One region of the Methylobacterium sp. 174MFSha1.1 genome, then DNA from elsewhere that is predicted to be linked to it. Evidence: riboswitches for the same ligand, from Rfam matches in the RefSeq annotation. Region 1 holds a riboswitch; each other region holds the start of a gene.

Region 1 (7,678 bases):
ACCGTCGCGGCCTCGGCCTCTCACCTGAGCCTCGCCTATCTGGCGGCGCATGGCGGCGACGGCGGCCAGGCCTTCTGGACCTTCGCGGTCACCGTCGGCATCGACAACTTCGCCTACGCCTTCGCGTCGGTGGTGCTCATCACCTACATGTCGACGCTGGCCTCGACCGAGCACGCCGCGAGCCAGTTCGGGCTCCTGACCTCGCTCTGCGCCTTCCCGGGCAGCGTGCTGGCCGGGTTCTCCGGCTTCCTCGTCGAGCGGACCGGGTTTCCCCTGTTCTTCGTCCTGACCTCGCTCATCGGCGTGCCGGTGGCGCTGCTCGCCTTCACCGTCTGGGCCAAGGTCGGCATCTCGGACGAGGCGCCGGCGAAACCCTGATCCGGGATCAGGCCGTGCCCGGAATGCGCGCGATCACCTTGATCTCGAAGTCGAATCCCGCGAGCCAGGTCACGCCGACCGCCGTCCAGTTCGGATAGGGCGCCGCCCCGATCGCACGATCGCGCACCCGCATCACCGCGTCGAACTGCGCCGCCGGGTCGGTGTGGAAGGTCGTGACGTCGACGACGTCGTCGAAGGTGCAGCCCGCCGCCGCCAGCACCGCCGAGAGTCGCGCGAAGGCAAGTGCCACTTGCGCCTCGAAATCGGGCTCCGGCGAGCCGTCCTCGCGGCTGCCGACCTGGCCGGAAACGAACAGAAGGTCGCCGGAGCGGATCGCCGCGGAGTAGCGGTGCTTCTCGTAGAGCGCCTGCCGGCCGGGCGGGAAGACGGCGTCGCGCTTGGAATGAGCCGGGGCCATGGATCGTCTCCTCGATTTGAGATACGTGACGTATGTGAGAGAGCACGGATACGCGCCGTATGTCAATTCACATACGTACCGTATGCGGAAATGAGTGGGGGTCGGGGTGGCCGGGCGACGCGCGCAGATGATGGAGGAGACGAAGGAGAAGCTCATGCGGACGGCCAGGGCGGCCTTCGCCGAGAAGGGCTTCGCCGCCGCCTCGATGGACGAGCTGACCGCCGCGGCCGGGCTGACGCGGGGCGCGCTCTATCACAATTTCGGCGACAAGAAGGGTCTGCTCCACGCGGTGATCGAGCAGATCGACGCCGAGATGGCCGTGCGCTTGGCAGCCGTCGGCGCGCGGGCCACCGATCCGTGGCGCGGCCTCCTCGACGAGTACCGGGCCTATATCGAGATGGCCCTGGAGCCGGAGATCCAGCGCATCCTGCTCCTCGACGGCCCGGCTTTCCTCGGCGATCCGTCGCTATGGCCGAGCCAGAACGCCTGCCTCGCCGAGACGACGCGGCGCATCCGGGACCTCGTCGCCGACGGGGCGATCCCCCCGGTGGACGCGGAGGCCGCCGCGCGGCTCCTCAACGGCGCCTCGCTCCACGCGGCCCTGTGGGTCGCGGCGTCGGGGGAGCCGGAGGCGACCTTGGCCAAGGCGCTCGACGCGTTCGGGCGGCTGGCGGAGGGGTTGGCGCGGCCTTGAGCGCTCGTCGCCGGGTCCGTGGCAGTACCCTTCGCCGGACCACATGGGCCGACGAACACCCGCAGCCCTTTCCCGGACGACTGGAGCGACAGCGGAAGGAGATCCGGGATCCAGCACGAAAAATCGCGAAGCGTCTGCTTGCCTGCAACGGTGCAACAGACAGAGCCGCTACGCGGCACTTCTTCCGCTGGATCCCGGATCTCCTTCCGCTGTCGCTTCAGTCGTCCGGGAAAGGGTGTGGCTTACGATGAAGCGTCGATGCGCCGAGACGTGCGGCCATCCGTGTTGGCCATCGAGCCCAACTTGACACCCGCCCCCACACCCCCCACTCTCCCCGGCTCCCAGGGGGGCCTCGCGAGGAGGCTGAGATTCCGCCGGTTCGGATCCGTCCGGACGCCGCGGTGACCCTATGAACCTGATCCGGGTCATGCCGGCGTAGGGATGCGGGACCGGCGAGGGCTCAGGGCCGTCACAGCCGTCTTTTCGCGCATGATCTCCGCCGGACTGGCCGTCGCCCGGGATGGGCGCGAGGTGGCCGTGATGTCGCAAGCGGAGATCGTCGGGGCGCTCCTCGATTTCATCGGACGCCCCGGCGCGAGCGAGGCCGAGTTCGAGGCCCTGGCCCTGCGGGTCTTCGCCTACCAGTTCGCCCACAACGCGCCCTACCGGCGCTTCGCGCAACAGCGCGGGCGCACGCCGCTGACGGTGCGGCGCTGGCGCGACATCCCGGCGGTGCCGATCAAGGCATTCAAGGACCTCACCCTGAGCTGCTGCCCGCCCGAGGAGGCCGAGCGGGTGTTCATGACGAGCGGCACGACCGGCAGCGGGCGCGGCCGCAGCTACCACCCGACGCTTCACGTCTACGACGCCTCGATGCTCACGGGCTTCGCCGCCCGGATCATGCGCGGGCGGGAGAAGATCCGGATGGGGATCCTGTTCCCGGACGAGGCGGCTTTGCCGAACTCCTCCCTCGCCCATTACCTCGCGCTGGCGAAGGACCATTTTGGCACCGAGGATAGCGCAGTCTTCGTCGGTCCCGGCGGGCTCGACCTCGACGCGCTGCTGGCAATGCTGGCGCAGGCCGAATCCACCGGCGAACCGGTCGCGCTCCTCGGCGCCACCTACGCCTTCGTACCGGTGATGGACGCGCTCGACGAGCAGGGCCGCCGCTTCGCCCTGCCGGCGGGCAGCTTTCTCTTCGACACCGGCGGCTTCAAGGGCCAGTCGCGCGAGATCGAGCCGGACGCGTTCTACGACGGGCTCTCGCAGGCCTTCGGGGTCCCGCGGAGCGAGTGCCTCAACATGTACGGCATGACCGAGTTGAGCACCCAGTTCTACGACGACGGCAACGCGGTCTGTCGGCCGGTCAAGTCCGGCCCGCACTGGATCCGCAGCCGCGTCGTCGATCCGCTGACCGGCCAGGACCTGCCCGCGGGCGAGACCGGCGTGCTGGTCCACCACGACCTCGCCCATTTCAACTCGGTCTCGGCGATCCTGACCGAGGATGCCGGGGTGATCGCGCCGGGCGGCTTCAAGCTCCTCGGCCGGGTCGAGGGCTCGGCCTCGCGCGGCTGCTCGGTCGCGGTGGCCGAGTTCCTGGCCGCCGCGCAGGGATGAGCATCCCGGGATGAGTGTCTTGGAGCAGGCCGGTCACCTGCCGGGTCTTCCCGCCGAGAGAATCGGCCGGCGCATCGTCGAGCACCGCGCCTGGGGCGAGACCGTCGCGGTGGCCCTGCCGGATCTCGACGAGGATCAGGCGAAGGCCCTGTGCGAACACGTCCGCGCCCGCGCGACCCTGCGGCGGATGGAGACGGCCCGGATCGTCGCGGCGATCGACCGGGCGAGCGCCTGCCTGCTCGACCGCACCCACCCGGTGCGCCGCAAGGCGGAGGCGCTCCTGCCGGTCGTCACCGGCTACGACCGCGAGACGGTGCGGCTCGGCCTGTCGAGCTATCTCAAAACCTTCCGGCGGCCGCAGCTCCTGCGCTTCCTCGCCGAGGATTTTTCGAATCCGGGCGTGCTCGACGGCTTCCAGCCGGCGGTGAAGGGCGGGTTCGTGCGGGCGCGAGGCCCCGACCTGCTGCTCCACGTCTGGGCCGGCAACGTCCCGGCCCTGCCGCTGTGGAGCCTCGTCTCGGGGCTCCTGGTCAAGGCCGGCAGCATCGGCAAGCTCGCCTCGGCCGAGCCGCTGACCGCGGGGTGGTTCGCGCATCTGATCGCGGAGGCGGATCCCGAACTCGGCGAGTGCCTGGCGGTCACCTGGTGGAAGGGCGGGGCCGGCGGGGCGGAAGGTGCCTTCCTGGGCGAGGCCGATTGCATCATGGCCTATGGCGGCAACGAGACGCTGGCCGCGCTCCGCGCCAAGGTGCCGGTCACCACCCGGTTCCTGCCGCACGGCCACCGCATCGGCTTCGCGATGGTCGCCCGCGAGGCGCTCGACAGCCGCCGCGCCGGGCCGCTGGCGCGGCTCGCGGCCCAGGACATCGCCCGCTACGAGCAGCAGGGCTGCTACGCGCCGCAGATGCTGTTCGTCGAGCGCGGTGCTCCGGTCGCGCCGGACGAGTTCGCCCGCCACCTCGCCCACGAACTCGCGGCGCTCGCGAGCCGCCACCCGCGTCGGCGCCTCGATCCGGGCGAGGCCGCCACCATCGCGGCCTGGCGCAGCAGCCACGAGATGCGAGCCCTCGACGGGGGCGCGACGCTGCTCGGCGACCCGGCCGATCCCTGGAGCGTCGTCCTGCTCGATGCCGCCACGGCTTTAAGCCCGTCCGGCCTCAACCGCAGCGTGGCCGTCGTGGCGGTGGAGGATCTCGCGGAGGTGCCGGCCCTGGTGGCGCCGCACCGCGCCTACCTCCAGACCGCCGGGATCGCCGCCGCCCCGGCGCGGCTGTTCGCCCTCGCGGAGGACCTAGCCGCGGTCGGCGTCACCCGGATCACCGCCATCGGCCGGATGACCGCGCCGGAGGCCGGCTGGCACCATGACGGCCGCTTCAGCCTGCTCGACCTCGTCACGATGACGGAGATCGACGCCGGCGCCGAGGCGGCGGCGGAAGGCTTCGCGCCCTATGCCGACTGAGCCGTCTCTCGTCCTCGACGGCGTGCGCTACCGCTTCCCCGGCGATCCGACCGAGACCGTCGCGGGCGTCGACTGGGCGATCCCCCGCGGGGCGATCCACTGCCTGCTCGGCCGCAGCGGCTGCGGCAAGACCACCCTGCTGAAGCTCGCCGCCGGGCTGCTCGCGCCGGATGCCGGCACGGTGCGGATCGACGGGCGGGCGGTGACCGGCCCTGCCCCGGGCGTCGGCTTCGTGTTCCAGGCCCCGACCCTGCTCGCCTGGCTCTCGGCCCTCGACAACGTGCTGCTGCCGGTCTCGCTCGCGCGCCGGCCCCGCGCCTCCGACCGCGATTCTGCCCGCGACCTCCTGGCGGCCATGGGCCTCGGCGACCTCACGGAGCGCCGCCCCGCCGCCCTGTCGGGCGGGCAGCAGAGCCGGGTCGCGATGGCCCGGGCGCTGGTGACGCAGCCGGACCTGCTCCTCCTCGACGAGCCCTTCGCCGCTCTCGACGCGCTGACCCGCGAGGAGCTGCAGGACGACCTCCTGCGCCTCTGCGCCTCCCGCGGTACCGCCGCGCTCTTCGTCACTCACGACATCGCCGAGGCGGCGTATCTCGGCGACCGGGTCGGCGTGATGGCGGCCGGGCGGTTGGTGCACGAAGGCGCGGTGCCGCTGCCGCGGCCCCGGCCGCCGGGGATCCGCTACGAGCCCGCCTTCGGGGCTGTGTGCCGCGCGCTCCGCGCGATCATGGACGGTGCGCCCTCGAATAGCCCTGCCCCGGCGATCGGACGGGCGGCGTGAGGACGCGGCTCGCCTCCGCCCTGCTGCTGGCGGCGTTGCTCGTCGCCTGGGAGGCGTGGTGCCGCTCAGGCGCCGTCTCGCCCCTCGTCCTGCCGGCACCCTCCGCCGTCGTCGAGACATTGTGGGGCGAGGTGGCGTCGGGCCGGCTCTGGCCGCACCTGCGCGTCACCGTGACGGAGATGGCGCTCGGCCTCCTCGCCGGCACCGTCCTCGGCCTCGGCGCCGGCATCCTGCTCGGCGAGTGGCCGGCGCTGCACCGGGTGCTGCGCCCCTACGTACTGGCGAGCCAGCTGGTGCCGAAGCTGGCGCTCGGCCCGCTCCTGATCCTGTGGTTCGGCTTCGGCCTGACGCCGACCGTGGTGATCACCGCGCTGATCTGCTTCTTCCCGCTCTTCGAGAATACCCTCACGGGCCTGGCCCAGGTCGAGCCCGGCCAGCGCGAGCTTTTTCGGATGCTCGGGGCGGGCCGCGCCCAGACCCTTCTGCGCCTGAAGCTGCCCACCGCCCTGCCGGTGATCCTCGCGGGCTTTCGCGTCGCCATCGTGCTCGCGCTCGTCGGCGCGGTGGTGGGCGAGTTCGTCGGCGGGCGCCAGGGCCTCGGCGCCTCGATCATCGCCGCCCAGAGCGTGATGGATTCGAGCCTGATCGTCGCCCTGTTCGTGGTGATCACCGCCCTCGGGATGGCGGTCTACGAGGCCGCCCGGGGGCTCGAGTTCCTGATCCTGCGCCGCTACGCCAGAGGTTGACCCCACCATGCGCGCGTTCCGCTTCCTCGTTCTCCTCGCCCTCGCCTGTCTCGGCTCCCCGGCCTTGGCGCAGAACCTCGACAAATTCACCGTCGGCGGCTGGAGCCAGCCGATCAGCGAGATCACCAACCTGCTCGCCGAGCCCGATCACGGGCTGTTCAAGGCCCGCGGCATCGCCCTCGATTACGTGCCGGGCAATGGCGGCGGCTCAGCGATCCAGGCGCTGCTCTCGGGGCAGGCCGACATCGCCTTCACCGACCCGGCCTCGTTCTACCTCGCCCTCGACAAGGGGGCGGACCTCGTTGCGGTCTACAACATCTATCCGCAGAACGTGTTCAACGTCGTCGCCCCGAAGGCGCGCGGCATCCGCTCGGTGGCCGATCTCAAGGGCAAGCGCGTCGGCGTCTACAGCCTGGCGAGCGGCACGCGCCAGCACCTGCTGCTGCTGCTCGCCGGCGCCGGGCTGAAGGAGAGCGACGTCACGGTCGAGGTGACCGGCCTCCTCAACTTCGCCCCCCTGATCCAGGGCCAGGTCGACGCGACGGCGGCCACCGATACCGGGCTGCTCGTCGGCCGCGCCAAGGGCCTCGGCGAGGTCGACGTGATCGCGGTGCGCGACCACCTGAACCTGCCGAGCGACATCTTCGTGGTGACGCGCAAGGATTACGAGGCCAGGAAGCCGCTCCTGACGCGCTTCCTCGCCGCTTACCGCGATTCCGCCGCCTGGATGATCGCCAAGCCCGACGAGGCGGCGCGGCTCGCCGTCACCCGGGCGATCAACGGGCGCGACGAGGCGATCAACCGCGAGGTCATCCGCCTGCGTAACGCGTCGAGCGTGTCGCCGACCACCGCGCGCGAGGGCCTCGGCCATTTCGATCCCGCGATCCTGCAACAGGGCGCCGACCTGTTCCGCAGCCTCGGCCTCGTCAGCCGTCCCCTCGACATGGGTCAGGTGGTGAAGAGCGACCTGATCCCCGCGAGGGAGGCCACGCCGTGAGGTTCCGCGACCGCGCGATCCTGGTCACCGGCGCCAGCCGCGGCATCGGCGCGGCGATCGCCACGGCCTTCGCCTCCGAGGGCGGCCTCGTCATCGTCAATTACCGCGAGAACCACGCCGCCGCCGAGGCGGTGGCTGACAAATGCCGGGCGCTCGGCGGGCAGGCGCTCGCGGTCGCGACCGACGTGACCGACCCGGTGGCGGTGGCGGATCTCGCCGCGCGGATCACCGAGGAGGTCGGCCGTCTCGACGCGATCGTCAACAACGCCTTCGCGCCCTACCGCTTCGACCCCGACCATCGCGTGCGGTTTCGCGACGTGCCGTGGGACTCCTACCAGCGCCAGTTCGACGGCGCGGTGCGGGCGGCCTACACGGTGATCCAGGCGCTGCTGCCGCTGCTGACCCGGCGCAGCGGCGGCGCCATCGTCAACCTGGCGAGCGACCTCGTGGCGCGACCCAGCATCCCCTACCACGACTACACCACCGCCAAGGCGGCGCTCGTCGGCTTCAGCCGCAACCTCGCGGCGGAACTCGGACCGATCGGCGTGCGGGTCAATTGCGTCGCGCCGGGGCTGGTCACTCTCACGG
Region 2 (7,678 bases), on a different contig from region 1:
CCGGCTGGCGCGCCGGGGGCTGGCCGCCGCCGACGAGGGTGTCGATCAGGCCGCCGAGCGTCTGCGGCTCGGCCGGGGCCGCCGCCGCCGCGACGGCGGTGCCGCTGCTGCGGCGCCAGCGGGCGGCGCCGGGAAGCGGCACCGGCTTGTCGCCGCGCAAGGCCGCGGTCATGACGCGGTTCCAGATCTCGATCGGCAGGTTGCCGCCCGAGACCTTCTTCGTCGCCTCGCCGTCGTCGTTGCCGAGCCAGACGCCGGTGACGAGGGTGCCGGAGAAGCCGACCGCCCAGGCATCGCGAAAATCCTGGGTGGTGCCGGTCTTGCCGCCGAGGTCCCAGCCGGGGATGTCACCCTTCTTCGCCGTGCCGCTGACGAAGACCTCGTGCAGCATGCCGTTCATCATGCCGACCGCGTTGGCGTCGATCACCCGGCCGAGGCCGCTAGGCGCGCGCTTGTAGATGGTGCGGCCGTCGACGGACTTCACGCTGGCGATCACGTAGGGGATCACCCCCATGCCGCCATTGGCGAAGGCCGCGTAGGCGCCCACCAATTCGAGCGGCGTGACCTCGGAGGTGCCGAGCGCCAGCGAGGCATTGGCCTGGAGCGGGGAGGTGATGCCGAGGCGTTGCGCCGTCTGCACCACCGCCTTGGGGCCGACCTCCTGGCCGAGCCGCACTGCCACGGTGTTGAGCGAGTGGGCCAGCGCATCGCGTAAGGTGACCGGGCCGCTATAGGTGCGCGAGTAGTTCTCCGGGCTCCAGCCCTTGATGTTCACTGGCGAATCGTCCCGCACCGTGTCGGGGGTCAGGCCGCGCTCGATCGCCGCCAGGTAGACGAAGGGTTTGAAGGCCGAGCCGGGCTGGCGCTTGGCCGTGGTGGCGCGGTTGAACTGGCTCTGGGCGTAGTCGCGCCCGCCGATCAGCGCCCGGATCGCCCCGTCCGGCCGCATCGACACCACGGCGCCCTGCGCGACGTTGTAGCGCCCGCCCTTCTGGTTCAGCTCGTCGACCAGCGCCCGCTCGGCGATGCCCTGGAGCGCCGGATCGACGGTGGTCTGCACCGCGACGTCGGTCTCGATCTTGCCGACATAGTCGTCGAGCACGTCCATCACGAGGTCGGCGACGTAGTTGGCCGAGCCGCCGCCCTTCGCCCGCGCGGGCTTCGCCGGCTGGGCCAGGGCCGTCTGCACATCGGCGGGCTTGGCGAAGCCCAGCTCCTGCATCGCCGCCAGCACCTGGGCGGCCCGGGCCTGCGCCGCGGGCAGGTTGCGGTTGGGCGCCAGCCGCGACGGCGCCTGGACGAGGCCGCCGAGCATCGCGGCCTCGGCCAGCGTCACGTCCTTCGCGGGCTTGGCGAAGTAGCGCTGCGCCGCCGCCTCGACGCCGTAGGCGCCGGCGCCGAAATAGACCCGGTTGAGGTAGAGTTCGAGGATCTCGTCCTTGGAGTACTTGTGCTCCAGCCACAGGGCCAGGATCGCCTCCTGGATCTTGCGCGAGGCGGTGCGCTCCTGGGTGAGAAAGAGGTTCTTGGCGAGCTGCTGGGTCAGGGTCGAGCCGCCCTGGGCCACGCCGCGGCGGGTCAGGTTCTGGCCGATGGCGCGGGCGATGCCGACCGGGTCGATGCCGAGATGGCCGTAGAAGCGCCGGTCCTCGATCGCCACGAAGGCGCGCGGCAGGTAGGGCGGCAATTCGCGGATGCTCACCGTGCGCCCACCGGTCTCGCCGCGATTGGCGAGCAGCGAGCCGTCGGCGGCCAGGATCGCGATGTTGGGCGGGCGCTTGGGCACCGCGAGCTGGTCGATCGGCGGCAGCTGCGAGGCGTGATAGGCGACGATGCCGGCGACCGCCACCAGGCCCCACAGGCCGAGGACCATGGTGCCGTAGACCAGGGTGCCGAGGAACGAGCGCCGGCGGCGCCGCGGCGCGGCCGCCGCGCGGCTGGCGCGCTTCGGGGCAGGCTTCGAGGCAGCCTTGGCCGCCGGTCTGGAGGTCCCCTTCGCCACGCCGCCTCCCGCCCGGTCGCCGCGCGAGAGGCGCAGGTCGAGGGCCGCCGGGTCGGCGGGCCCGTCCGCTTCGAATCGCGGCTCGACCCGACCCTTGCGCTCGCGTCCCTTCGCCATCCCGCCGCGTTCCCCTTCACGCCCCGGACAATCCCAGCCCACGCAGGGTGTCGCTGGCCTGCGCGGGGTGTCGCCGGCCCACGCGGGGGTACTCAAGAGACGCTAAATGAGGCGGGTTTAAGGGCCGTTAACCGAAATTTTGTCGAACGATCGTCGTGACTTAGCGCTGTGGCCGCGGGGCTGCGGCAAGCCGTGCCGGAACGGCGCATCCTTGGCCGCGTTGCGGTCGCTCTAACAAGGAGCCGACATGCTGCACCTTCTGGTGGCCGACGGGAACGACCGGGCCGGCCGCGAGACGCATCTCACGGTCTGCGACAAGACCTCGGCCGAGACCTATGCGGGCATCCTGCGGGCGCTAGCCCCCGACGCCCGCTGCCATCTCGTCGCCCCGGCCGATGCGGATGCGGTGCTGCCCCGGGCCTTGTCCGAGTGCGACGCCCTGGTTCTCACCGGCTCGACCCTGCACGTGGAGGAGGGCGGTCCCGCGGTGACGCGGCAATGCGACCTGGTGAAGGCGGCCCTGGAGGCCGGCCTCCCGGTCTTCGGCTCGTGCTGGGGCGTGCAGGTGGCCGCGACGATCGCCGGGGGCCGCGCCGCCCGCAACCCGCGCGGTCCGGAATACGGGCTCGCCCGCTTTATCGGCCGGACGCAGGCCGGGGAGGGGCACCCGCTGCTCGCCGGCCGGCCGGCGGCCTGGGACGCGCCGGCGATCCACGACGACGCCGTCATCGACCCGCCGCCGGGGGCCCGCGTCCTCGCCGGCAACGACCGCCTCGACGTCCAGGCGATCGAGATCCGCCTCGGCGAGGGGGTGTTCTGGGGCACGCAGTACCATCCCGAGCTCGACCTCGACGAGGTCGCGGCGATGCTGCGGCTCTCCACGCAAGGCGTGGTCGAGGCGGGCCTGTGCCGGGACGAGGCGTCACTCCACGCCTACGCCGATGCCTTCCGCGACCTGCACCACGATCCGGAGGGACGCCCCGACCTCGCCTGGCGCCTCGGCGTCGCCGCCGAGGTGCTGGTCCCTGAGCGCCGCCGGCGCGAGATCCGGAATTTCCTCGATCACCTGGTGCGGCCGGCGGCGGAGAGGCGGCGCTGACGCCGCCTCAGGTCGTGCGGGCCGCCGCGAGGCGGGGTGCCGGGCCGGGCCGCTCCTCGCCGACGAGGTGGAAGGCGGCCGGGCGGCGGAACAGGAACCGGGCCGGGGTGTGGCGCACCAGCCGCTCGATCCCGAGGGGCAAAGCCACCGCGGTCGCGGTGACGAGAAGCGAGACGAGGCCGATATCCTCGATGATCCCGCTCTTCACGAGCACGGTGCGCAGGGCCGCCATCGGCAGGAAGAAGGCGAGGTAGATCACGATCGAGCGCTCGCCGCAGGCCCGGAGCATCGCCGTGACCGGGCCGCCGGCCCGGGTCAGCAGGGCGGCCGTCGCCACGATGGCGAGCGCCCCGGCAGCGCCGAGCACGAGGCTCACCCCCGGCAGGCTCGCCAGGTTCGGGCGCGAGGGAAAGCCGGTCGGCGTGAAGACCAGGGCGCCCTCGATCAGCGCCCAGCCGGCGAGGGCGGCGAGGGCCAGGCCGGACCGCGCCCGCACCCAGTCGGCCAGCCCGAAGATGCGGGCCGCGAAGAGATAGCCGGCGACGAAGTAGACGAAGCGGTCGCAGAACTCGTCGATCAGGGTCGAGCCGGTGTGGATGGGGGCGAGCTGCAGCAGCGCGGCGCCGATCAGCAGCACCGGGCCGGGCACCCGGCGCAGGAGCTTCACGGCGACCGAGAACACCGCCAGCAGGTAGATGAACCACAGGGTCGAGTACGGCTCGATCAACCCGTGGGCGAGGTGCGCGAGGAAGGCGCCCGGGCCAGCGCCGTCGGTGATCTGGCCGTATTTCACCGCCGATTGCAGCACCATCCACAGCAGGTAGAAATACGTGAAGTGGACGATGCGCCGGTCGGCGAAGAGGCGCCAGTCGCGGTCCACCACGCGGCCGAGGAACAGGCCGGAGAGCAGGAAGAAGTCGGGGATCCGGAACGGTTTGGCGAACTCGACGACGTGGTGCATGAAGCCCTCGCCCCCCATCGCCTCGCCGGTCCCGAGGGTGGAGTGCATCATCACCACCAGGATGATGCAGATGCCTTTCGCGACGTCGACCCAGGCGAGGCGCCCGGCCTCCGGCGCGGCGCGCGGGCGCACCGGATCGTCCGGCCGGACCGAGAGGGCGGGTTCGGTGTTGGGGCGGGCGGACATCGGCGTCTCCACGAGGATGGCCCGAGGCTCGCAGGGAGACGTAAAGATCGGCGCACGGTCGGCGGGTCGAATCGTGCCGGGATTCGCAACGATCGATTTACTGTCCTGAGTAGCTTCCACCCGGCGTGCTCTGACGCTTGTTGGCCCTCTCGACGATGTTGAAGTCCTCTGAGTCATTCCGGGGCCGCGCAGCGGAGCCCGGAATGACGACGGAGCTTGCACCGCCCGTCGCGGGAAGCGGACGCGTTCTCATCTGCCAGAAATGGCCGCTACCGATAACTCCGCTTCGAGTCCCGCCGCGTCCTGGTCATGCGCGTCGCGGTGTGGAAGTCGTCCGGCTTGGTGCGGATCCAGTCGAGGAAGCGGGCGATCTCCGGCTCGGCCCGCAGGCTCTCGACGTCGCTGAGGCGGCGCGCCAGCTCTGCCTCGCTGTGGCGGGCATGGATCGCCGAGTGGCAGATCTGGTGCAGCTGCACCGTCTCGCCGTGGGTGCCGCCCTTCAGCTTCGGGGTCAGGTGATGCTTGCTCTGGCGGGCGTCGCGCGGGATCGGCCGCTCGCAGAGCGGGCAGACCACCGGTTCGCGCGTGGCCGGGCCGTGGGTGGAGGGGTCGTCGTCGCGCCAGCGCCGGTCACGGCGTCCCAAGGCAAGCTCCCGAGCGGTGAGGATTGTCCTCCGTATCTGGGTCGCGGCGTCCGTGCGTTTCAAGACAGGGGCCGGGATGCCGCAGCACCCCCTCGCGGCCCCCGATTGACAAACCCCGTTCCCCACCCGACAGTCCCCCCGTTACCGAGGGGAGCCCCGCCATCTGGGGCTGAGATTGGACGAGCGTGCGTCCTGACCCTTGAACCTGATCCGGTTCGTACCGGCGGAGGGACGGGAACCTGCCATGACCGACGTGACCCGTGCGTCCTCGCGCCTCGAGGCCGGATCGTCTCCCCGGGAGAGATCCATGAACGCACCCATCCTCGCCGCAGGATCGCCGACGCGCGTCACCACCGGGCCGGTCACCGGCTCGGCGAAGGCCTATGCCTCGCCGAGGGACCGTCCCGACCTCCGCGTGCCCTACCGCGCCATCGCGCTCTCCGATCCCGGCGAGGCCCCGGTGCGGGTCTACGACCCCTCCGGCCCCTACACCGAGACGGATGCGCGCATTGACCTTGCGGCCGGGCTGCCCGAGATCCGCAAGTCCTGGATCGAAGGCCGCGGCTACGCGCCGGTCGCCCCCCGGGCGGTGCGGCCGGAGGACAACGGATTCGCGAGCGAGGACAGGCTGGTGGCGCCGTGCCCGGCCGCCCGCACCATCCGCCGGGGCGCTCCCGGCGAGCGCGTCACGCAATATGAGTTCGCCCGCGCCGGGATCGTCACCGAGGAGATGATCTACGTAGCCCATCGGGAGAACCTGTGCCGCGAGGCGATGCTGGCGGGGGCCGAGGGGAAGCTCGCCGACGGCGAGAGCTTCGGGGCAGCGATCCCGCCCTTCATCACGCCGGACTTCGTGCGCGACGAGGTGGCGCGCGGGCGGGCGATCATCCCGGCCAATATCAACCACACCGAACTCGAGCCGATGGCGATCGGCCGCAACTTCCTCGTCAAGGTCAACGCCAATATCGGCAACTCGGCCGTGACCTCCTCGGCGGCGGACGAGGTCGAGAAGATGGTGTGGGCGATCCGCTGGGGCGCCGACACGGTGATGGACCTGTCGACCGGACGCAACATCCACAACATCCGCGGCTGGATCCTGCGCAACGCCCCCGTCCCGATCGGCACGGTGCCGATCTACCAGGCGCTGGAGAAGGTCGGCGGCGACCCGCTCAAGCTCGACTGGGAGGTGTTCAAGGACACCCTGATCGAGCAGGCCGAGCAGGGGGTGGACTACTTCACCATCCATGCCGGCCTCCGCCTCGCGCACGTGCCGCTCACGGCGCGCCGCGTCACCGGCATCGTCTCGCGCGGCGGCTCGATCATGGCGCGCTGGTGCCTCGCCGGGCACCGGGAATCGTTTCTCTACGAGCGGTTCGAGGAGATCTGCGACATCTGCCGGGCCTACGACGTGTCGTTCTCGCTCGGCGACGGCCTGCGTCCGGGCTCGATCGCGGACGCCAACGACGCGGCGCAATTCGCCGAGCTGGAGACCCTGGGCGAACTCACCAAGGTCGCCCATGCCAAGGGCTGCCAGGTGATGATCGAGGGCCCCGGCCACGTGCCGATGCACAAGATCAAGGTCAACATGGAGAAGCAGCTGGCCGAGTGCGGCGAGGCGCCGTTCTACACCCTCGGCCCGCTCACCACCGACGTGGCGCCGGGCTACGACCACATCACGTCGGGCATCGGCGCGGCGATGATTGGCTGGTTCGGGACCGCGATGCTCTGCTACGTGACGCCCAAGGAGCATCTCGGCCTGCCGAACCGCGACGACGTCAAGACCGGCGTCATCACCTACCGGATCGCCGCGCATGCCGCCGACCTCGCCAAGGGCCACCCGGCCGCGCAACTGCGCGACGACGCCCTGTCCCGGGCCCGGTTCGACTTCCGCTGGGAGGACCAGTTCAACCTCTCCCTCGATCCGGACACCGCGCGCGCCTACCACGACGAGACCCTGCCGAAGGACGCCCACAAGGTTGCGCATTTCTGCTCGATGTGCGGCCCGAAATTCTGCTCGATGAAGATCACCCAGGACCTGCGCGCCGAGGTGCTGGCGATGGAGGCGGCGAGCGCCGTGGTCAACGAGGCCACACCGCTCGGCGAAGCGGCCCGGGCGGCCGGCATGGCCCAAAAATCGGCGGAATTCTTAGGCGCTGGCGGGAGGCTCTACGTCGAGCCCGGCGAGTAGGACCCCATTTCATGCTGATGCAGGCCCAAGCAGCCCCGCCGGGGCCTGCCCCGACACTCGCGCCGGGACGGTCGCGTCCCGGCTCCATCGTGCGCCGCCTCGTCGTCTTCGCCCTCGGCCTGGCGGTGCCGATCCTGATCTTCGGCGGCGTGGTGTTGTGGCAGTTCGCCGGCGCCGCCCGCGAGCGCCTGGAGGCCGACGCGCTCGGCCGCGCCCGGATGGAGGCGGCGGCGGTCGACCGCGAGGTCGCGAGCCTGATCGCGACGCTCGAGGCCCTGAGCCTGTCGAACGCGCTCCAGCGCGGCGACGTCACGGCCTTCCGCGAGCAGATGCAGGAACTCTATCGCCGCAGCGGGCTGCCGGCGACCCTGCGCGACCCCGACGGGCGGCGGCTGATCGACCTCGGCGCCGAGCCGATGGCGGAACGCCTCGACGCGGCGGATGCGAGCGCGCTGAACGGCCGCCCGGCGGTCTCGGGCGT
Region 3 (7,678 bases), on a different contig from region 1:
TCGTTGGGAGTCTTCAGCCAGACGGCGTAGCCGCAGACCCGGTCGGCGCGGCCCGGGCACTTCTCGATCCGGATGCGGGCCCGGCCGTCCTCGGTCAACCAAGTTCCGCTCGGGTCTTTCGGTGCCGCGAGCGCTGCGCCCGACGACAGGCCGAGGGCCACGAGCGCCCCGGTCAGGACCTTCTTCATACTAATACCCTCGTCTGGTGCGGCCCGCGCACGTCATTGTCCGTCGCTGATGCCGCATCGCGCGGCCGGATGCCAGAGGCCGGCCCATTGCGTCGGAATCGTGGGCGGTCGATGCGGACATGCTGCCTCACGGCGGGATGTCACATGGCCGGCCGCTCCTGCGGCGAGCTAGAGCAGCACCGCCGGGCGGCAATCGTCCATCCGGCGAGCGATGCCGAATTTTCGTTCGATCTTGTCGACTGCCGCACAGCGGCGTCCCGTCACCGCCAGGGCTGCCGCATGTTCACGACCGAGCTCCTCGTGATGACCTCCGCCACCCTCGGGGCGATCGTCATCGTGCTCGCCGCCCGGCCGGGAGCCAGCCTGCCGCGGCTTCCCCGCGCGGCCGGTGCCGCCCGGCGGCCCATCGGGCGCTGAAGCCCGCACGCTCCCACGGCCGCTCGCCGGATGCGGGGATTTCGGGGAGCGTCGGTGCGTTTTGGTGCGGTGCAGCACCGCGGGAACCCGGAAAGTCTGCTAATCTTCGGAGAATAGGCTGCCCCTGCGGCGGCGCAATCCGAAAAGGAGCTGACCCGACCGTGCCGCACGCCTCCGAGCTGATCGCCATCATCGCCCTCGGGCTCGTCTTCGCGTTCATCGGCGGCATGCTCGCGCAGCGGCTGAAGCTGCCGCCGCTGGTCGGCTATCTCCTGGCGGGCGTCGCGGTCGGGCCGCACACGCCGGGCTTCGTCGGCAACGCGGAACTGGCCGGGCAGCTCGCCGAGATCGGCGTGATCCTGCTGATGTTCGGGGTCGGCCTGCACTTCTCGATCGGCGACCTGATGTCGGTGCGCGCCATCGCGCTGCCCGGCGCGGTGGTGCAGATCGCGGTCGCGACCCTGATGGGGCTGGCACTCAGCTTCGCCTGGGGCTGGGGGCTGGGGGCCGGCCTCGTCTTCGGCCTCGCCCTCTCGGTCGCCTCGACGGTGGTGCTCCTGCGGGCGCTGGAGGAGCGCAGCCTCCTCGATTCCGACAAGGGCCGCATCGCCGTCGGCTGGCTCATCGTCGAGGACCTGGCGATGGTGCTGGCCCTCGTCCTGCTGCCGGCGCTCGCCGGGCCGCTCGGCGGCGAGAGCGCGGGCGCGGCGCACGGCATCGCGGGCGACGGCAACATCTGGCTCACCCTCGGGCTCACGCTGGCCAAGGTCGCGGCCTTCGCCGGGCTGATGCTGGCCGGCGGCCGCCGGGTGGTGCCCTGGCTCCTCGACCAGGCCGCCCGCACCGGCTCGCGCGAGCTGTTCACCCTGGCGGTGCTGGCGCTGGCTCTGGGCATCGCCTACGGCTCGGCCGAATTGTTCGGCGTCTCCTTCGCGCTGGGCGCCTTCTTCGCCGGCATGGTGCTGGCCGAATCGGACCTCAGCCACCAGGCCGCGGCGGATTCCCTGCCGCTGCAGGACGCCTTCGCGGTGCTGTTCTTCGTCTCGGTCGGCATGCTGTTCGACCCGACAATCCTCCTGCGCGAGCCGCTCGCCGTGCTCGCCACCCTGGCGGTGATCCTGGTCGGCAAGTCGCTCGCGGCGGTCGCGATCGTGCTGGCCTTCCGCCACCCGCTCTCGACGGCGCTCACCATCGCGGCGAGCCTGGCGCAGATCGGCGAGTTCTCGTTCATCCTGGCGAGCCTCGGCATCGGCCTGAAGCTGCTGCCGCCGGAGGGGCGCGACCTGATCCTGGCCGGCTCTCTCCTCTCGATCACCCTCAATCCGCTGATCTTCGCGGCCCTGGCCCGCCTGAGCGGCTTCATCGAGTCGCGGCCGGGCCTCGCCGCCCGGTTCGAGCGCGGCGGCGAAGAGATCGCGGTCTCGAGCCACGCCAAGGGCCGCGCGGGTCACGCGGTCGTGGTCGGCTACGGCCGGGTCGGCGGTGCGATCGGCAAGGCGCTGGCGGCCTGGGAGCTGCCCTTCGTAGTGGTGGAGCGCGACCGGCGTCGGGTCGAGGAACTGCGAGCTGCGGGCATCGCGGCGGTGTTCGGCGATGCCGGCGCGCCGGGCATCCTCGAGGCGGCGGATATCGGGCGGGCGCGCCTGCTCGTGGTGGCGAGCCCCGACGCGCACCAGGCCCGCCGCCTGATCGAGATCGCCCGCGAGGCCAATCCGGGGATCGACACGGTGGTGCGCACCCACAGCGACACCGAGCGGCGCAACCTCGAGGAGGACAAGGTCGGGCTGGTGCTGATGGCCGAGCGCGAGGTCGGCTTCGGCATGGCGCTCTATTCCCTGCGCAGCCTGGGGCTGAGCGAGGGCGAGGCGCGCCTGTTCATCGATACCAGCCGGGCCGAGAGCCGGGCCGAGCCCGCGGCGGAGGCCGAGCCCGAACTCGGCGCCCCCGAGCTGCGGCCGCACCGCGAGGCCTCGGCGGAGTCGTGACTCGGGTTCGTTACCGAATCGCAATCATCCGGTAAGCGTCGCCACAGCTCGGATCCGCCATCGTTCTTCCGGCTCGTCGAGGATTCGGCGCGCCCGAGAGGAGTCCGACGATGTCGCAGCCGCAGATGGAGCGCCCGGCCGAGCTGATGGTCTGGCACGGCGCCCGCGCCGCGCCGGGGCCGCGGGAGACGCGCCGCTATCCCACCCTGCGCGCCGCCCTGGCGGCGGCCGTCGCGGCGGAGGATCCCGAGGCGCTGCCGTGGATCGTGACCGAGGACGGCGCCGTGCTCAGCCCGCACTGGATCGACGAACACGCCCCCCGATCCGTCGCCCGCCCCGTCCGGCTCTCGTCCTGACGGCATGAGACAGCACGGCTTGCGTCGTTCGGCCGGCTCACGTTCCGCTCGCGCGCGTGCTATCGTCGTCCGACGAGCACGAATCGCCATGACGAGCCTGCGCAAGACCGCCCCTGCCCGCCCGGCCACGATCGCGGCGTCCACCCACGGCTACGCCGCCGCCGCCGTGAGGCTGCGCCGCGCGGCCAACGACAACCGCCCCCGATCCGGGCGCCGCCGCGTGCTGACGCTGGTCGCCGGCACCTGGGTCGCCGTGCTGGTCGCGGCGGCTTTGGCGCTGTGGCGGACCGGGGGGTTCTGAAGACCTCGTCACGGCTTGAGATCATCGGGACGCCGGTCCAGACCCTCACCCGCGCCCTGAATACGAGCATCACGGCGTCGTCGGACCTGTCGAGGCCCACGAGCACAGTGCTTTCAGCCTGGCTGCCTGTCGCAAGGCACGGCCCTTTCCCGGACGACTGCAGCGTCAGCGGAAGGAGATCCGGGATCCAGCGCAAGGACTCGCCGCGAAGCGGCTCTGTCTCTTGCAACGGTGCAGACAGGCGGACGCTTCGCGACATCTGTGCTGGATCCCGGATCTCCTTCCACTTCGTTCCAGTCGTCCGGGAAAGGGCGGGGATGAAACTGGACGGGAATGGGCCCATACCTCGCGACGCACGGCTACGTCGTTCAAGACGGACGCTCGTTCCTACCCCCCCTGCATCGCCCGCACGATCTCGACGCGGTCGCCCTCGGCGAGCGCCGTCGCCGCCCAGTCGCGCTGGCGCACCACCGCGCCGTTGAGCGCGATGGCGAAGCCCTGCGGGCCGGGCAGGTCCAGGTCGGCGGTCTCCTGGCGCCACAGGGCGTCGAGGGTGGCGGCCTCGCTGTCGCGGGATTCGCCGTTGACGAGGAGCTTCATGCGGTCTCGCTTCGAAGGGAGGGCGGCGGGGCGAACCGGGACAGGCCGAAGGGCGCGGCCACCGGCAGCGTCTCGCCGCACAGGATCAGGGTGGCGACGGCCTCGGCGGTGACCGGGGCCAGGAGGTAGCCGTTGCGGTGGTGGCCGGCGGCCAGCACCAGGCCGGGCCGGGCCTCGCCGAGGATCGGGGCGTCGTCGTCGGAGGTCGGGCGAAAGCCGCTCCAGATGCCCTCCACCCGCATCTCCTCGACCCCCGGCAGCGCCCGGCGGGCGCCCTCCAGCAGGGCGTAGAGGCCGCCGCCGGTGAGGTGCGGATCGAAGCCGGCCTCCTCGACGGTGGCGCCGACGATGAGCGAGCCGTCGCCCTTCGGCGCCATGTGGACCTGCTCGGTCCAGACCACGTGAGAGAGAAGCCCGCTGCGCGGCGTCATCTGCAGCGCCATGGACTGGCCCTTGAGCGGGCGGACCGGCAGGGCGAGGTCGGGCACCAGCCCCCCCTCCCCGGCCCAGGCGCCGGAGGCGAGGACGACGGTGCCGGCCCTGAACGTACCGGCGGAGGTCTCGACGCCGGTGACCCGGCCGCCCTCGCGGGTGAGCGCGGTGACCATGGTCCCCTCGACGAGGCGCCCGCCCGCGGCCCGGAAGGCCTGGCGCAGGGCGGCCATCACGCGGGCGGGATCGACCTGGTGGTCGTCGGGGCAGAAGAGGCCGGCGGTGACGGTGGGGCGCAGGCCCGGTTCGCGGGCGCGGATGGCGGGTCCGGACAGCCACTCGACGGACAGACCGTCGCGGCGCTGCAACTCGTGGCGGAAGCGCAGCCGCTCGACCTCGTCGCGACCGAGCGCGATCACCAGTGTGCCCTCGCGGCGGTAATCGATGGAGAGGCCCGATTCGGCCTCCAGCTCGTCGCGGAACGGGTGCCAGAGGCGCTGGCTTTCAAGGCAGAGCGGTGACAGAACCTCGCCCCCGGGCTCGTGCTCGGCGGCCGCGGCCAGCATGCCGGTGGCAGCGAGGCTGGCGCCGTCGCCGACGCGGCCGCGCTCGATCACCGCGACGGAGAGGCCCGCGCGCGCCAGGCGCCACGCGACCGACAGGCCGATCAGCCCGGCGCCGATCACCGCGGCGTCGGCTCGTTCAGGCAACCGGTCGCTCTCCGGGCTCGGGCTCGGTCCGCCCCGCCGTCCGATCGTCTGCGCGTGCACCCTCGTCTCCACGGTGGCCCGAAGAGAGTGGACTGCGCCCGGTGGCCGGATGATGCGCGCGGATCCACGAGGATCCTGTCCAATCCCTACGCCGGTATGAGCCGGATCAGGTTCGAAGGATTTCCGCGCTGACCGGGCCTGAAAGGCCGGTCCAGCGGTGTCTCAGCCCCTTGTCGGGGATCTCCCTGGAACACCCGCTATCTGGCGAGGGACGGGCCCGCCGTCAACCGGTCTTCATCCGCGTCTCAACCACCCTTGCCCGGACGGTAGATCGCCATCTCCTCGGCGAAGCCGTCGAGGGGGTGGGTGCCGAGCAATTCGGGGTCGCCCCACAGGAAGTCGACGAAGGGCTTCGACATCAGGAGCGGCTCGGACAGGACCTTGTTGAGCTTGGCCAGCCGGCTGGCCAGGTTCACGTCACGGCCGATCACCGTGAAATCGAGCCGCGCGCCCGATCCGACATTGCCGTAGGCCGCCTCGCCGTGATGGAGCGCGATGCCGACCTCGATGCGGGTGGGGAAGCGCCCGGCGCGGTTGGCCTCCTCGACGCGGCGGAGCGCGGCCTGCGCCGCCGAGAGGGCGCCCTGCGCTGCGCCGCCGAGATCGTCGCCGCTCTCGCGGAAGATCGCCAAAAGGCCGTCGCCCATGTATTTCAGCACCTCGCCGCCCTCGCTCTCGATCGGCGGCACCAGGCAGTCGAAATAGGTGTTCAGGAGTTCGACCGAGGCCTCGGGCGGCAGCGCATCGGTGAGGCGGGTATAGCCGCGCATGTCGGCGAACAGGATCGCTGAGCGGATCCGTTCGACCTGGCCGCGGCGGATGAAGCCGGCGAGGATCGCCTGATGCGGCCCGTCGCCGACATAGACCCGCAAGACGTGGTCGAGCCGGGCGTTGAGGCCGCGCATCTCCATCACCGCCGACAGGGTCGGCACGATGAAGCGCAGGATCGCCAGGTCGTCGTCGCCGAAGCCGCGCGGATCTCGGGTCGCGAAGGTGACGCCGTTCTTGGTGCCGTTGGTGAAGAACAGCGGCACGGTGATGTAATGGGTGAAGCCCGCGCTTTTAAGCTCCGGGACGATGCTGAAGCGGTCGTCCGGCGTCTCGCGCAGGTCGAGGATCAGCCACTCGCCGGTGGCGTAGACATGGGCGAAGGGGCTGCGGGCGAGCGCCTTCTCGCTGGCCTCGCCATGCGGGAAGAGGCGGAAGCTGACGCCGTCCTCCCGGGTCCAGAACCGGCCGACGCCGGAATAGTCCGAGTGCAGCGCGTCGATGGCGGTGGTGGCGCGGTCGACCGGCACGCCGAGGTCGTTCAGCCGCTCGGCCATGCCGGCGAGGAGGTCGCCGGATTCCGGCAATCTGGCCCCCTCGCTGAGCAGCCAGTCGCGGAGCGCCACGCAGTCGCGAAACAGGCCGATCGGGATGTCGCTCGCCTCCGACCCGTCCGCCGCGGCCGTGGGCGTCGGAACCGGGTTGGTGCGAGGCTGGTCGTACATGGGTCTGACATGGGCGTTGCGCCGCGGGACGGCAAGGCTTGATCGCGGAGAAGGCTTGGCTACGGACAACCGGCCCGCCGGCCCGGGATCGGACCTCCTTGGCATCGGCCCTCGGTCCTGCTAAGCCTGAGTTCGTCGCCGGGCCATGCTCCGGCCGGCCGTAAGCGTCTCACGTCAAGCAACGCGCTCCCTCAGGTGATTGGCACCGGGCGGGTGCGTGCCGCATCGTCCGGGCCGAGAGCCTGTTCCGAAAGACGTGTCATGTCTTCTCCTTCCTCTCCGCGACGCCTGCCGGCCTCCTCCGCGCCGCTGGTGACCGCGTTCCTCCTCTCCGTCCTGATGACCTGCGTCGTTTCCGGCATCTCGACCCTGCTCGCCCACGGGGTCACTCCGGACCTCGTGTGGCACTGGCCGCGCGCCTGGGGCTTCTCCTGGCTCGTCGCCTTCCCGACGCTGCTGCTCGTGCTGCCGCTGGTGCGGCGCGCGGTGGCGCGGATCGTGGCGCCGCCGCGCTGACGAAGAAGGGCCCGGCAGGCGATTTGCCTGCCGGGCCCTTCTTCGAATCGGGTCCAGAGTCTCAGTTGTCGAGGAAGCTCCGCAGCTTCCTGGACCGGCTCGGATGCTTGAGCTTGCGCAGGGCCTTGGCCTCGATCTGGCGGATGCGCTCGCGGGTCACCGAGAATTGCTGGCCGACCTCCTCGAGGGTGTGGTCGGTGTTCATGCCGATGCCGAAGCGCATGCGCAGCACGCGCTCCTCGCGGGGGGTGAGCGAAGCGAGCACCCGGGTGGTGGTCTCGCGCAGGTTCGACTGGATCGCCGCGTCGATCGGCAGGACGACGTTCTTGTCCTCGATGAAGTCGCCGAGGTGGGAATCCTCCTCGTCGCCGATCGGGGTTTCCAGCGAGATCGGCTCCTTGGCGATCTTGAGGACCTTGCGCACCTTCTCCAGCGGCATCGCCAGCTTCTCGGCCAGCTCCTCCGGGGTCGGCTCGCGGCCGATCTCGTGCAGCATCTGGCGCGAGGTCCGGACGATCTTGTTGATCGTCTCGATCATGTGCACCGGGATGCGGATCGTGCGGGCCTGGTCGGCGATCGAGCGGGTGATCGCCTGCCGGATCCACCACGTGGCGTAGGTC

The links. Region 1 has a riboswitch for thiamine pyrophosphate ahead of BM430_RS22390 (LuxE/PaaK family acyltransferase). Riboswitches for the same ligand answer to the same signal wherever they lie in the genome.
Region 2: it holds a riboswitch for thiamine pyrophosphate, as region 1 does, so the genes downstream of both, thiC (phosphomethylpyrimidine synthase ThiC) here and BM430_RS22390 (LuxE/PaaK family acyltransferase) in region 1, are expected to answer to the same signal.
Region 3: it holds a riboswitch for thiamine pyrophosphate, as region 1 does, so the genes downstream of both, thiO (glycine oxidase ThiO) here and BM430_RS22390 (LuxE/PaaK family acyltransferase) in region 1, are expected to answer to the same signal.

What each region holds. Positions count from the first base shown of each region.
Region 1 is NZ_FPCB01000027.1:15,262-22,939, reverse strand. Features, by position in the region: gene BM430_RS22405 (AmpG family muropeptide MFS transporter) at 1-378, shown strand, start outside; gene BM430_RS22400 (RidA family protein) at 386-796, opposite strand; gene BM430_RS22395 (TetR/AcrR family transcriptional regulator) at 951-1,490, shown strand; TPP riboswitch at 1,824-1,949, shown strand; gene BM430_RS22390 (LuxE/PaaK family acyltransferase) at 2,031-3,107, shown strand; gene BM430_RS22385 (acyl-CoA reductase) at 3,118-4,566, shown strand; gene BM430_RS22380 (ABC transporter ATP-binding protein) at 4,556-5,347, shown strand; gene BM430_RS22375 (ABC transporter permease) at 5,344-6,093, shown strand; gene BM430_RS22370 (ABC transporter substrate-binding protein) at 6,101-7,090, shown strand; gene BM430_RS22365 (SDR family oxidoreductase) at 7,087-7,678, shown strand, end outside.
Region 2 is NZ_FPCB01000018.1:26,987-34,664, reverse strand. Features, by position in the region: gene BM430_RS16540 (transglycosylase domain-containing protein) at 1-2,119, opposite strand, end outside; gene BM430_RS16535 (type 1 glutamine amidotransferase) at 2,367-3,218, shown strand; gene BM430_RS16530 (acyltransferase family protein) at 3,226-4,365, opposite strand; gene BM430_RS16525 (restriction endonuclease) at 4,635-5,009, opposite strand; TPP riboswitch at 5,147-5,258, shown strand; gene thiC (phosphomethylpyrimidine synthase ThiC) at 5,317-7,197, shown strand; gene BM430_RS16515 (ATP-binding protein) at 7,209-7,678, shown strand, end outside.
Region 3 is NZ_FPCB01000004.1:40,290-47,967, reverse strand. Features, by position in the region: gene BM430_RS00235 (DUF2147 domain-containing protein) at 1-188, opposite strand, end outside; gene BM430_RS00230 (hypothetical protein) at 333-605, shown strand; gene ybaL (cation:proton antiporter domain-containing protein) at 767-2,590, shown strand; gene BM430_RS00220 (hypothetical protein) at 2,701-2,946, shown strand; gene BM430_RS00215 (hypothetical protein) at 3,035-3,247, shown strand; gene thiS (sulfur carrier protein ThiS) at 3,635-3,847, opposite strand; gene thiO (glycine oxidase ThiO) at 3,844-5,049, opposite strand; TPP riboswitch at 5,115-5,245, opposite strand; gene BM430_RS00200 (adenylate/guanylate cyclase domain-containing protein) at 5,295-6,542, opposite strand; gene BM430_RS00195 (DUF2798 domain-containing protein) at 6,804-7,058, shown strand; gene rpoD (RNA polymerase sigma factor RpoD) at 7,120-7,678, opposite strand, start outside.